Regions from separate parts of the Nonomuraea sp. NPDC050547 genome, predicted to be linked through region 3. Evidence: riboswitches for the same ligand, from Rfam matches in the RefSeq annotation. Region 3 holds a riboswitch; each other region holds the start of a gene.
What was found. Region 3 has a riboswitch for cobalamin ahead of ACIBHY_RS34465 (CbtB-domain containing protein). Riboswitches for the same ligand answer to the same signal wherever they lie in the genome.
Positions count from the first base shown of each region.

Region 1: linked by a shared signal. The riboswitch ahead of ACIBHY_RS14005 (ribonucleoside-diphosphate reductase subunit alpha) and the one ahead of ACIBHY_RS34465 (CbtB-domain containing protein) in region 3 are both predicted to bind cobalamin.
Region 2: linked by a shared signal. The riboswitch ahead of ACIBHY_RS52775 (hypothetical protein) and the one ahead of ACIBHY_RS34465 (CbtB-domain containing protein) in region 3 are both predicted to bind cobalamin.

Region 1 is NZ_JBITGW010000005.1:38,417-41,680, reverse strand. It holds gene ACIBHY_RS14015 (ArsR/SmtB family transcription factor) at 1-36, shown strand, start outside; gene ACIBHY_RS14010 (Bug family tripartite tricarboxylate transporter substrate binding protein) at 122-1,048, shown strand; cobalamin riboswitch at 1,073-1,274, shown strand; gene ACIBHY_RS14005 (ribonucleoside-diphosphate reductase subunit alpha) at 1,387-3,264, shown strand, end outside.
Region 2 is NZ_JBITGW010000036.1:11,703-14,966, forward strand. It holds gene ACIBHY_RS52765 (hypothetical protein) at 1-260, shown strand, start outside; gene ACIBHY_RS52770 (SMP-30/gluconolactonase/LRE family protein) at 339-1,262, shown strand; cobalamin riboswitch at 1,545-1,748, shown strand; gene ACIBHY_RS52775 (hypothetical protein) at 1,792-2,604, shown strand; gene ACIBHY_RS52780 (DUF418 domain-containing protein) at 2,937-3,264, opposite strand, start outside.
Region 3 is NZ_JBITGW010000015.1:280,296-283,559, forward strand. It holds gene ACIBHY_RS34455 (SigE family RNA polymerase sigma factor) at 1-178, shown strand, start outside; gene ACIBHY_RS34460 (hypothetical protein) at 175-1,347, shown strand; adenosylcobalamin (AdoCbl) riboswitch at 1,377-1,524, shown strand; gene ACIBHY_RS34465 (CbtB-domain containing protein) at 1,553-1,714, shown strand; gene ACIBHY_RS34470 (CbtA family protein) at 1,727-2,476, shown strand; gene ACIBHY_RS34475 (histidine phosphatase family protein) at 2,515-3,204, shown strand; gene ACIBHY_RS34480 (putative cobaltochelatase) at 3,201-3,264, shown strand, end outside.

The sequences.
Region 1 (3,264 bases), on a different contig from region 3:
ATCAGGTTGTTCGCGCTGCCGGCCGATGAAACGTGAAGAGTGCCCCCCGATGTGTAACACCGTGTGATCTGCCAATAACCTCATGTAATGGGAGGTCTATCGGGGTTCGGGGAGGGGCATCATGCGGCGTCGGCAGTTCTTCGCACTCGGGCTCGGCCTGGCCGCCTGTGTCTCCGGATGCGCCGGCGCGGGTGGCGGCGCGAACGGCCTCGGCCCCGTCGGCGTCGTCCCCGGCGGTGAGCGATGGGCCGCGGTCGCACAGGCGCTCTACCGCACCCTGCGCAGGACCGGCTACCCCGCCACCGGCACGGGCGGCACGACCACCGTCACCGTCACCGGCCTGCCCGCGCTGGCCGCCGCCGAGCTGAACGACCAGCGCCCCATGCACGTCGCCACCACGCCGCTGGCCAGGCTCACCGGCAACGTCGAGGTGCTGGTGGTGCCGGCCAACTCACGGCTGAAGGACTTCGACGCCTTCGCCGCCCACCTGCTGGCCCAGCCGGAGCGCACCTACCTGGCCGGCGGGCCCCTGGGCGAGCCCGATCACCTGCTGTTCGGCCTGGTGGCGCAGGGGCTCGGCGTGGACGTCAGGAAGATCGACTACACCGGCTACCCGGGCGCCCAGGAGGTGGCGGCAGCCATGCAGGGCGGCAAGGTCGCGGCGGCCACCGGGCGGCTGCGCGACTGGCGGGCCCGGCTCGACTCCGGCCGGATCAGGCCGCTGGCCGTCTCCTCGGCCGCCCGGGTCCCCGGCGTCGACGCCCCCACGCTCCTGGAGTGCGGGGTTCGCGTCGACTTCGCCGACTGGTGCGCGGTGGTCGGGCCCGCGGCGATGGACGGCGAACGGCGGGGCGCCGCGGTGCGCATGATGGAGGAGGCGACCCGGTCGGCGCCGTGGCACGAGGCCTGCCGTAACGGGGGCTGGGAGGCCATCCCGCTCAGCGGCGACGACTTCTCCACATGGCTGGCCACCGAGTCCGCCCGTACCCGCAGAGTACTCCGTGAACTCGGCATGCTCGACACGCCGAGCACAACATACCGGGGATAGTTGCGGGATCGGCCACTAGATGTAGGATCCTGCACTGTCGCTGGTTCGCCTCCCCGGAGGCGGAGCAAAAGGGAACCTGGTGCGATTCCAGGGCTGCCCCGCAGCGGTAAGCGGGAACGACCGCCGTCATCAGCACTGGACCATGGTCCGGGAAGCGACGGCCAGTAGGACTCACGCGTTGAGACGCCCGCGAGCCCGAAGACCTGCCAGCGGTTGTCCTGTCCATTGGGCCTCGAGGGAGGGCCCGGGGGCTGCGCGGCCGGGGGATCTCCGTACTTGCCGTGTGCGCTCTCGCGTGCCCTCGCAGGGGGAAAGCTCGCTCGCGAGGAGTGTTGCACGTGACGCAGATCGTTGAGATGGATCGGCGGCTGGCCATCGAGGAGGCGGCGGCGCGCGTGATCGCCGACCCGGCCAACTCCCGGGTCGCCGCACGGTTGCTGGCCGAGGAGATCGCCGACGAGGCGGCGGGCCACGGTGTCCGCTCGTTCTCGGACTCCGTCGCCGCCACGCACGCGGCCGGGCTCATCCAGGACGCGCTCGCCGGTTTCGTCCGGGAAAATCGTGAAGAGCTGGACGCCCTCATCGACGCCGACGCCGACGAGCGGTTCGAGTACTTCGGCCTGCGCACCGTCTACGACCGCTACCTGCTGCGCCACCCCGAGACCCGCAAGGTGCTGGAGCGCCCGCAGCACTTCATGCTCCGCGTCTCCTGCGGCCTGTCCCAGACGGTCGGCGAGGCCGCCGAGCTGTACGCCTTGATGTCGACGTTGTCCTATCTGCCGTCTTCTCCGACCTTGTTCAACTCCGGCGCGCGCCGGCCGCAGCTGTCGTCGTGCTTCCTGCTGGACTCGCCCCGGGACGAGCTGGAGTCCATCTACGACCGGTACGGGCAGGTCGCCCGCCTGTCCAAGTACGCCGGCGGCATCGGCATCTCCTGGACCCGGGTCCGCTCGCGCGGATCGCTCATCAAGGGCACGAACGGGCACTCCAACGGCATCGTGCCGTGGCTGCGCACGCTCGACTCCTCCGTGGCCGCCGTCAACCAGGGCGGCCGGCGCAAGGGCGCGGCCTGCGTCTACCTGGAGACCTGGCACGCCGACATCGAGGAGTTCCTGGAGCTGCGGGAGAACACCGGCGAGGACGCCCGCCGTACCCACAACCTGAACCTCGCCAACTGGGTGCCGGACGAGTTCATGCGCCGCGTGGAGTCCGACGGCGTGTGGTCGCTGTTCGACCCCAAGACGGTCCCGCACCTCACCGACCTGTACGGCGACGCCTTCGACACCGCCTACCGCGCCGCCGAGGCGCAGGGCCTGTACACGCGGCAGATGCCGGCCCGCACCCTGTACGGCCGGATGATGCGCACGCTCGCCCAGACCGGCAACGGCTGGATGACCTTCAAGGACGCCGCCAACCGCGTCTCCAACCAGACGGCCAGGCCGGAGAACGTCATCCACCTGTCCAACCTGTGCACCGAGATCCTGGAGGTGACCAGCGACGGCGAGACCGCGGTCTGCAACCTCGGCTCGGTCAACCTGGCCGCCCACGTCACCGGCGCCGGCCTGGACTGGGAGCGCCTGGCCGGCACCGTCCGCACCGCGGTGCGCTTCCTCGACCGCACCATCGACCTGGGCTTCTACCCGACGCCCGAGGCCGAGAAGGCGAACAAGCGGTGGCGGCCGATCGGGCTCGGCGTCATGGGCCTGGCCGACGTGTTCTTCGCGCTGCGCCTGCCGTTCGACTCGCCGGAGGCGCTGGCGCTGTCGACCAGGATCGCCGAGGAGATCGCCCTCGCCGCCTACGCCACCTCCGCCGATCTGGCCGTCGAGCGGGGCCGGCACCCGTCCTACGACGACACCCGCGCCGCCCAGGGCGTGCTGCACCCCGACCACTACGGCGTCGGCGCCTCCGAGCGCTGGGACGCGCTGCGCGCCAGGATCGCCGAGACCGGGCTGCGCAACTCGCTCATGATCGCCATCGCGCCGACGGCGACGATCGCCTCCATCGCCGGGTGCTACGAGTGCATCGAGCCGCAGGTGTCCAACGTGTTCAAGCGCGAGACGCTGTCGGGCGAGTTCCTGCAGGTCAACCGGTACCTGGTGCGCGACCTTCAGGAGCGCGGGCTGTGGACGCAGGACCTGCGCGACGCCATCAAGCGGGCCGACGGCTCCGTCCAGGACATCCCCGGCATCCCGGATGAGCTGAAGGTGCTCTAC
Region 2 (3,264 bases), on a different contig from region 3:
GGCCTGAGGCCAGGCTCGCCCTGGAGGGCCTGCGCCGGTTGGAACGGGAGCTGCCGCATGCCGCCGAGCCGGCGCCCGCGCTGGCGGCCGCGTTCGGGCACGCCTCCTACGAGGTCCAGGGGCGGGCGGCCAGGATCGCGCTCAGGCACGCCGCCGCCTTCGCCCCGGGCGGTGCGGCCATCGCCGAGGCCGCGCCGCTGCTGCCCGCGGCGCTCGGTGTGAAGGTGACGGCCGTGTACGGCGGGAGCCCCGCCCGTTAGCCGGAGGCCTCGCGGCACTTGCGCACGGCGCCCGGCGATCTAGCGTGGGTCCCGAGACGATTGGAAAGAGGGCATCAGATGCTGCGAACCATCAGGCTCCTTTGCGCGATTGTCACGACCCTCGTCCTGGCCGTCGCCACCGGCGCTCCCGCCGGGGCGGCCGCGGACCGGGAGTTACCCGAGTCGATCCCGTTGCCCGACGGCTTCCGGCCCGAGGGCATCGCCATCGGCTCCGGCCCGCTCGCCTACTTCGGCTCGCTGGCGAACGGCTCCATCTACCGGGCCGACCTGCGGACCGGGCGCGGCGCGATCATCAGCGAGGGTCCCGGCACCCCGTCCGTCGGGATGAAGATCGACGAGCGCGGACGCCTGTTCGTGGCGGGCGGCACGGCCGGGGACGCCCGCGTCGTCGACACCCGCACCGGCCGGGTCCTGGCCTCCTACCGGCTGGCCACCGCCGCCGGATTCGTCAACGACGTCATCCTCACCCGCGACGCCGCGTGGTTCACCGACTCCGCCAACCCGGTGCTCTACAAGCTGCCGCTGCGCGGCGGACGGCTGCCCGCCGACGTGGTGCGGGTCCCGCTCACGGGCGACCTGGTGTACGGCACCGGCATCAACGCCAACGGCATCGCCGCCACCCCCGACGGCCGGGGCCTGATCATCGTGCAGTCGAACACCGGCGGCCTGTTCCGCGTGGACGGCACCGGTACCACCTCCCGGATCGACCTGCACGGCGAGTCGCTGCCGCAGGGCGACGGCCTGCTGCTGCGCGGCCGGACCCTGTACGCGGTGCAGAACCGGATCAACACCGTGGCGGTCCTGCGGCTGAACGCGGCGGGGACCGAGGGCCGCGTGGTCCGGCGGGTGACCAGCGCCCTGTTCGACGTGCCGACGACGGTGGCGGCGTTCGGGTCCCGCCTGTACCTGCCCAATGCCCGCTTCACCACCCCGCCGACCCCCGACACGACGTACGACGCCGTCGCCATCCCCCGCCCCTGACCCGGCACGCGGGCCTCATCGATCGGAGACCAAGGCCCGGCACCCGCACGGCACCACGCCCATGCACGCGGCGCATCCGATCTCCCGGCACACGCGAGATCGGATGCCCGAGCCCCGAGGCGCCCCCGGCCCGAGGCGCGACGCGCGAGATGCCACAGCCCGAACATGCCGCGGTCCGAGGTGCCTCGGCGTGAGATGACGCGACCCCATGCCGGGAACACCTCGCCGCATCACGCCCAGGCCGGGCGAGGCATGGCCGCGTGCGCGACCCGCGCAGGGCATATGCTTCCTCCTGCGGCTGGCCCGGCCCCGTTGAGGGATCGGCGCAAGAGGGAACCCGGTGTGAATCCGGGACTGCCCCGCAGCGGTGAGCGGGAACGACCGCCGTCCACGCAAGCACTGGGCTCCGGCCTGGGAAGCGACGGCCAGTAGGAACGTGTGGGACGCCCGCGAGTCCGAACACCTGCCACCGCCCGCGCGCCGCCCGGTGCGCGGCCCCCAGGGGTTCCGCGAGGGAAAAGGACCCGACGTGAGACAGCGCACCACCGTGCTCGGACGCCCGGCGACCACCACCGGCCTGTGGGAAGGATGGCGGGCGCTCGGCCTGACCGACCTCCCGCTCCACCACCCCACCTTCCGCTCCCCCGCGACCTTCGGCGTCGCGGAGGGGTCGGCGCTCACCCCAGCCACCCGCTTCCGGCTCGACCACGGCGCGCCGCTCGCCGCCTACCTGGCGGTCAGGCGGCTCGGCTTCGAGGTACGCCCGGTGCTACCCGGCCCGCTCGCCTTCCTGCGAAGCACCGGCGGCCGAAGCGCCGGCGGCCCGGGCTTCGATCCACTCAGCCTGCTGGAGGCGTTCCTGGAGCCGTACGCCGAACTGCTGGAGCGGCTGGCCACCGCCGGAGCGCAGGAGGTCCAGCTGGACGAGCCCGCACCGGCCGACCCTGCGGGCCTGCGCCGCCTGGCCCGCGTCTACCGGCGGCTGGGCGAGCTGAGCAACCGTCCCCGGCTGATGGTGTGCCTGTGCTCGGGCGAGGCCGGTCCGGCGCTGGCCGTACTGGGCGGTTCGCGGGTCGAGAGCATCGCCCTGGACTTCGTGACCGCGCCCGGCGCCCTGGACGCCCTCACCCGGATGGGCGGCCTGCCCCGCACGACCGTGGTGGCCGCCGTCGTGGACGGCCGTTCGCCGCACACCGGGCCGGTGGAATCCGCCGCGGCGACGTGCGCCACGATCTCGGGCCTCGCCGACCGGCTCGTGGTGGCCGCCTCCTGCTCACCACGCCAGCCCGCGCCCCTGGAGACCGCCGCCACCGTGGTCCGCGTAGGACTCGGCCATGCCTGAACCCTGCTGACCCCGCCACGATCTTCACGGGCGTCCGTGACGGCCATGTGACCGTCACGTGTGGACCGCTACCTCGCTCGGGGACATGCGTTTGTTCGGTTTCATGTCCGATGCCCCGGAGCTTCCGTCGCTCACCCCGAGGAGGCCGGGGGTCTACGGGCTGCGGGTGCCTGGTGCGGCCGGCCTTCGCGCCTACCGGGAACGGCTGCGCGTCGCGGATGGCGACGGCACGTCTCGAACGTGACGCCCCTCGGCGGTCGCCGGATCGTGATCCTGGGCATCCCCCGCGCTCCGCAGGGCGCCTGCCTGCGGGAGGAAGCGGCCGTCCGGAACTAGCGGTACGACATGCGGCGCACGAGCGCCTCGAACGGGCCCCGGTATCCCTTGCGGTGCATCCAGGCCGCCGCGGGAATCGAGGCCGCCCAGATGACGACGGCGACGGCGAGGCTGGCGGCGAAGCTGAGGTCGTCGCGCAGGCCCAGGGTGAACGGGTAGAAGAGCGCCACCCATACCACCGACTGCGCGAGGTAGAACGTCATCGAGCGCTGCCCGAGGGCGGCCAGGGCGGTGGTGAGGGGGCCGTGGTTGTGGCCGATGCGGACGGCGGCGAGCCCGATGGCCGCGGCCGCGCCGATGCCGCCGATGTAGCCGGTGAAGCTG
Region 3 (3,264 bases):
GCCCAAGAAGCAGCGCGCCGTGCTCGTCCTGCGCTACTACGAGCAGCTGACCGACGCGGAGATCGCCGGGGTGCTCGGCATCTCCCAGGGGACGGTCCGCAGCCACGCCTCGCTCGGGCTGAGCAGGCTCCGCTCGGCGATCGACCGCCCCTCCGCCACGAACGGGAGCGCCCGATGACTCTGGAAGACGAGCTGCGCACCACCTTCGGACACGCCGCCGAGCGCGCGCCACACGCCCCCCAGGGCCTGCCCGCGCACATCGCCGGCCGGTCCAGGCGACGCAGGATCCGCGCGAACGCGCTGATGGCGGCGGTCGCGGTCGTGGTGATCGCCGGAGGGGCCGCGGTGGCGCTGCGCGGCGAACCTCCGCGGCAGCCGATCCCCGCGATCCGTCCCACCTCCACCCCGGCCCGGATCACCGAGGCCGAGCCGGTGGAGAAGGTGTGGCCGGCGGCCGTCACGAAGATCCCCGGCAAGCTGCGCGGCGGCGCGAAGATCCGCCCGCTGAAGCTGATCGGCGACCGGTCCGTGCTGTTCGAGACGTGGGAGAGCCACGAGAAGGCCAACGCGATCTACGCCTACGACCTGGAGGCGCGGACGAGCCGGAAGATCACCAATATCCGCACGCCGAAGGGTGTCTTCGCCAGCAACTGGACGATCGGCACGGACCGGGTCTTCTGGAGCACGATCGAGGACGGCGGCACCGGCCTGTGGTCGGTCCCGCTCGAAGGCGGGAGCACGGAGCGCCTGGCCACCGTGCCGGGACGGGTCGACACGATGGCGGTGGCCGGTGACCGGCTGGCGTTCTCCGTGATGGACGGCGGCGGCGTCTCCACCCTCCCCCTCGGGGGCGGGAAGGTGGAGGCGGTGCGGGGGGCCGAGCGGCACCACATCCTGAGCTGGCCATGGGCGGGGACGCCGAGCGATTACACGCCCAACGGCGAGACCAGCTACGAGGAGATCGTCAACGCCGAGACGGGCGAGACGAACAGGGCGGTGGTGCGCGCGGGCGAGACCTGGGTGCGGTGCGGCGTGCTCACCTGCGTCGGCGCCAGGCCGGACCGGACCGCTTTCATGCGCCTGCGCGACGGCACCCAGGAGCGGGACCTGCCCGAGATCCCTATGCCCGGAATCGCCGCGGACCGGTTCATGACGGTGCGGTTCGACTCGGCCGGCCGCGGTCAGGCGCTGCTCGACCTGGCCACGGGCCGCTCGGGAGACCTCGGCATCCGGCCCGGCGACGATGGCGGGATGCAGGTGGTTCACCCGGGCGTCGGCGACGGCCGGCTCGTGCACTATTCGCTCAAGGGCGAAAACGTGATCATCGACCTCTCGAAGATCACGTGACTGTTGACGAGAACCGGAGGAAAGGATACGTTCCGGTAGATTTCACGGCTGTCAGGGGAAATCCGGTGAGATGCCGGTGCGGACGCGCCACTGTATCCGGGACGTAGATCCCGGGAGCCAGGTCACCTCACGGCCGTGACCTCACCTGTTGGGACGCGTCATCCCTGAGGAGGCCTTGATGAGTGGTGGGACCACTTCGACGTCCGTGCCCTTTCCCCGTTTGCGGCCCTGGCTGCTGAGCGTGCCGTTGTTCCTGTTGATCGCGTACCTGGTCCTGATGGACAACGGCGCGGTCTCACAGACCGGCACCCTGCTCCACGAGCTGATGCACGACGGGCGCCACCTGCTCGGCGTGCCCTGCCACTAGAGGCCGGGCACGATGGTGCGCACCCTTGTGGTCAGAGGCCTGCTCCTGGGCCTGCTGGCCGGACTGTTCGCGGGCGCCTTCGCCTTCCTGGCGGGGGAGCCCCACGTCGACAGCGCTATCGCTTTGGAAGAGGCCGCGGCGGCGGCAGCGCCCGCCGCGCCCGCCGACGATCATCACGGTGAGGAGGCCGAGGTCAGCAGGCCGGTGCAGAAAGCCGGGCTGTTCCTCGCGACGGGCCTCTACGGTCTCGCCGTCGGCGGCATCTTCGGCCTGGTCGTGGCCGGGCTGCGCGGACGGGTCGGGCCCAGGTCGGACCCCGCCCTCGCGTTCGCCGCCGCGGGCACGGCCTATCTGGCGATCGTCCTGCTGCCCTTCCTGAAATATCCCGCCAACCCGCCCGCCGTCGGCGACCCCCACACGATCGGCAGCCGGACCCTGCTCTACGTGGTCATGGTGCTGGTGGGCCTGGCCGCCGTGGCCATCGCGGTCGCCAGTGGGCGCCGGGTCACCGGTGGTCCGTGGGCGCGCTGGAGCGTCACCGTCGTGACCTTCCTCGTGCCGGTGGTCGCCGCGCTGGCGCTGCTGCCGCGGGTCGACGAGGTGCCCGCGGGCTTTCCGGCCACGTTGCTGTGGGAGTTCCGGCTCGCGTCGCTGGGGACACAGCTGGTGTTCTGGGCGGCGTTCGGGGCGCTGTTCGCCTGGGCGGGCGAGCGCGCCGCCCGCCGGACCACCGCCGCCGTCCCAGCCGCCGCACCGAGCTGAGCGGAGTGCTTTTCGTACGGCATGCCAGCACACCAGGCATGCGCACAGCCTGCTTCCCGGCGCCGGAGCAGGCCGATCGCGCCAGCCTGGCGAAGGCCGCCCTTCTGGCCGGGACCGCCGACCTGGCCAGGACGGCGTCATACGCGGGACCCGGCACCCGGCCCGAGCTCCGCGAGCCCGGCGAACTCCGCGAGCCCGGCGTGTCCGGCGACGCGGAGCCCGGTGGGCTTGGGGAGATACTGACGGCCGGGCAGGCGGGGGCGGCGTTCGTCGCGCCGTCGGTGGCCGCGTTGCAGACCGCCTCGGCCATGGGGCTCGCGCCCATCGTGGTCGACGCGCTGGCCGAGGCGGATCACGGCCGGTGGGGCGGCCTGCCGTACACGCGGGTCGCCCAGGAGGAGCCGGACGCGCTCGCGAGCTGGCTCGCCGACCCCGGCGCGGCACCCCACGGCGGCGAGAGCCTCGACCGGATGACGGCGCGCGTCACGGGGTGGCTCGACGAGACGCGGGCCAGGTTCGACGGCCGGCGCGGGCGGCCGTTCCTGGTCATCTGCGACTCGGGAGTCATCCGCGCCGCGCTCGGCCACGCGCTCGGCCTGCCCCCGCTGCACGCCGCCCGTTTCGACCTCGCGCCACTGTCCACCACCGAGCTGGCCGTCACCCGCGGCGGCTGGCGGGTCGCCCACGTCAACCGGGACGCCCTCGAACACCGGAAGGTCACCTCTTGATCGCCACCTACCCGTTCAGCGCGGTCGTCGGGCTCGACGACCTGAAGCTGGCGCTGGTGC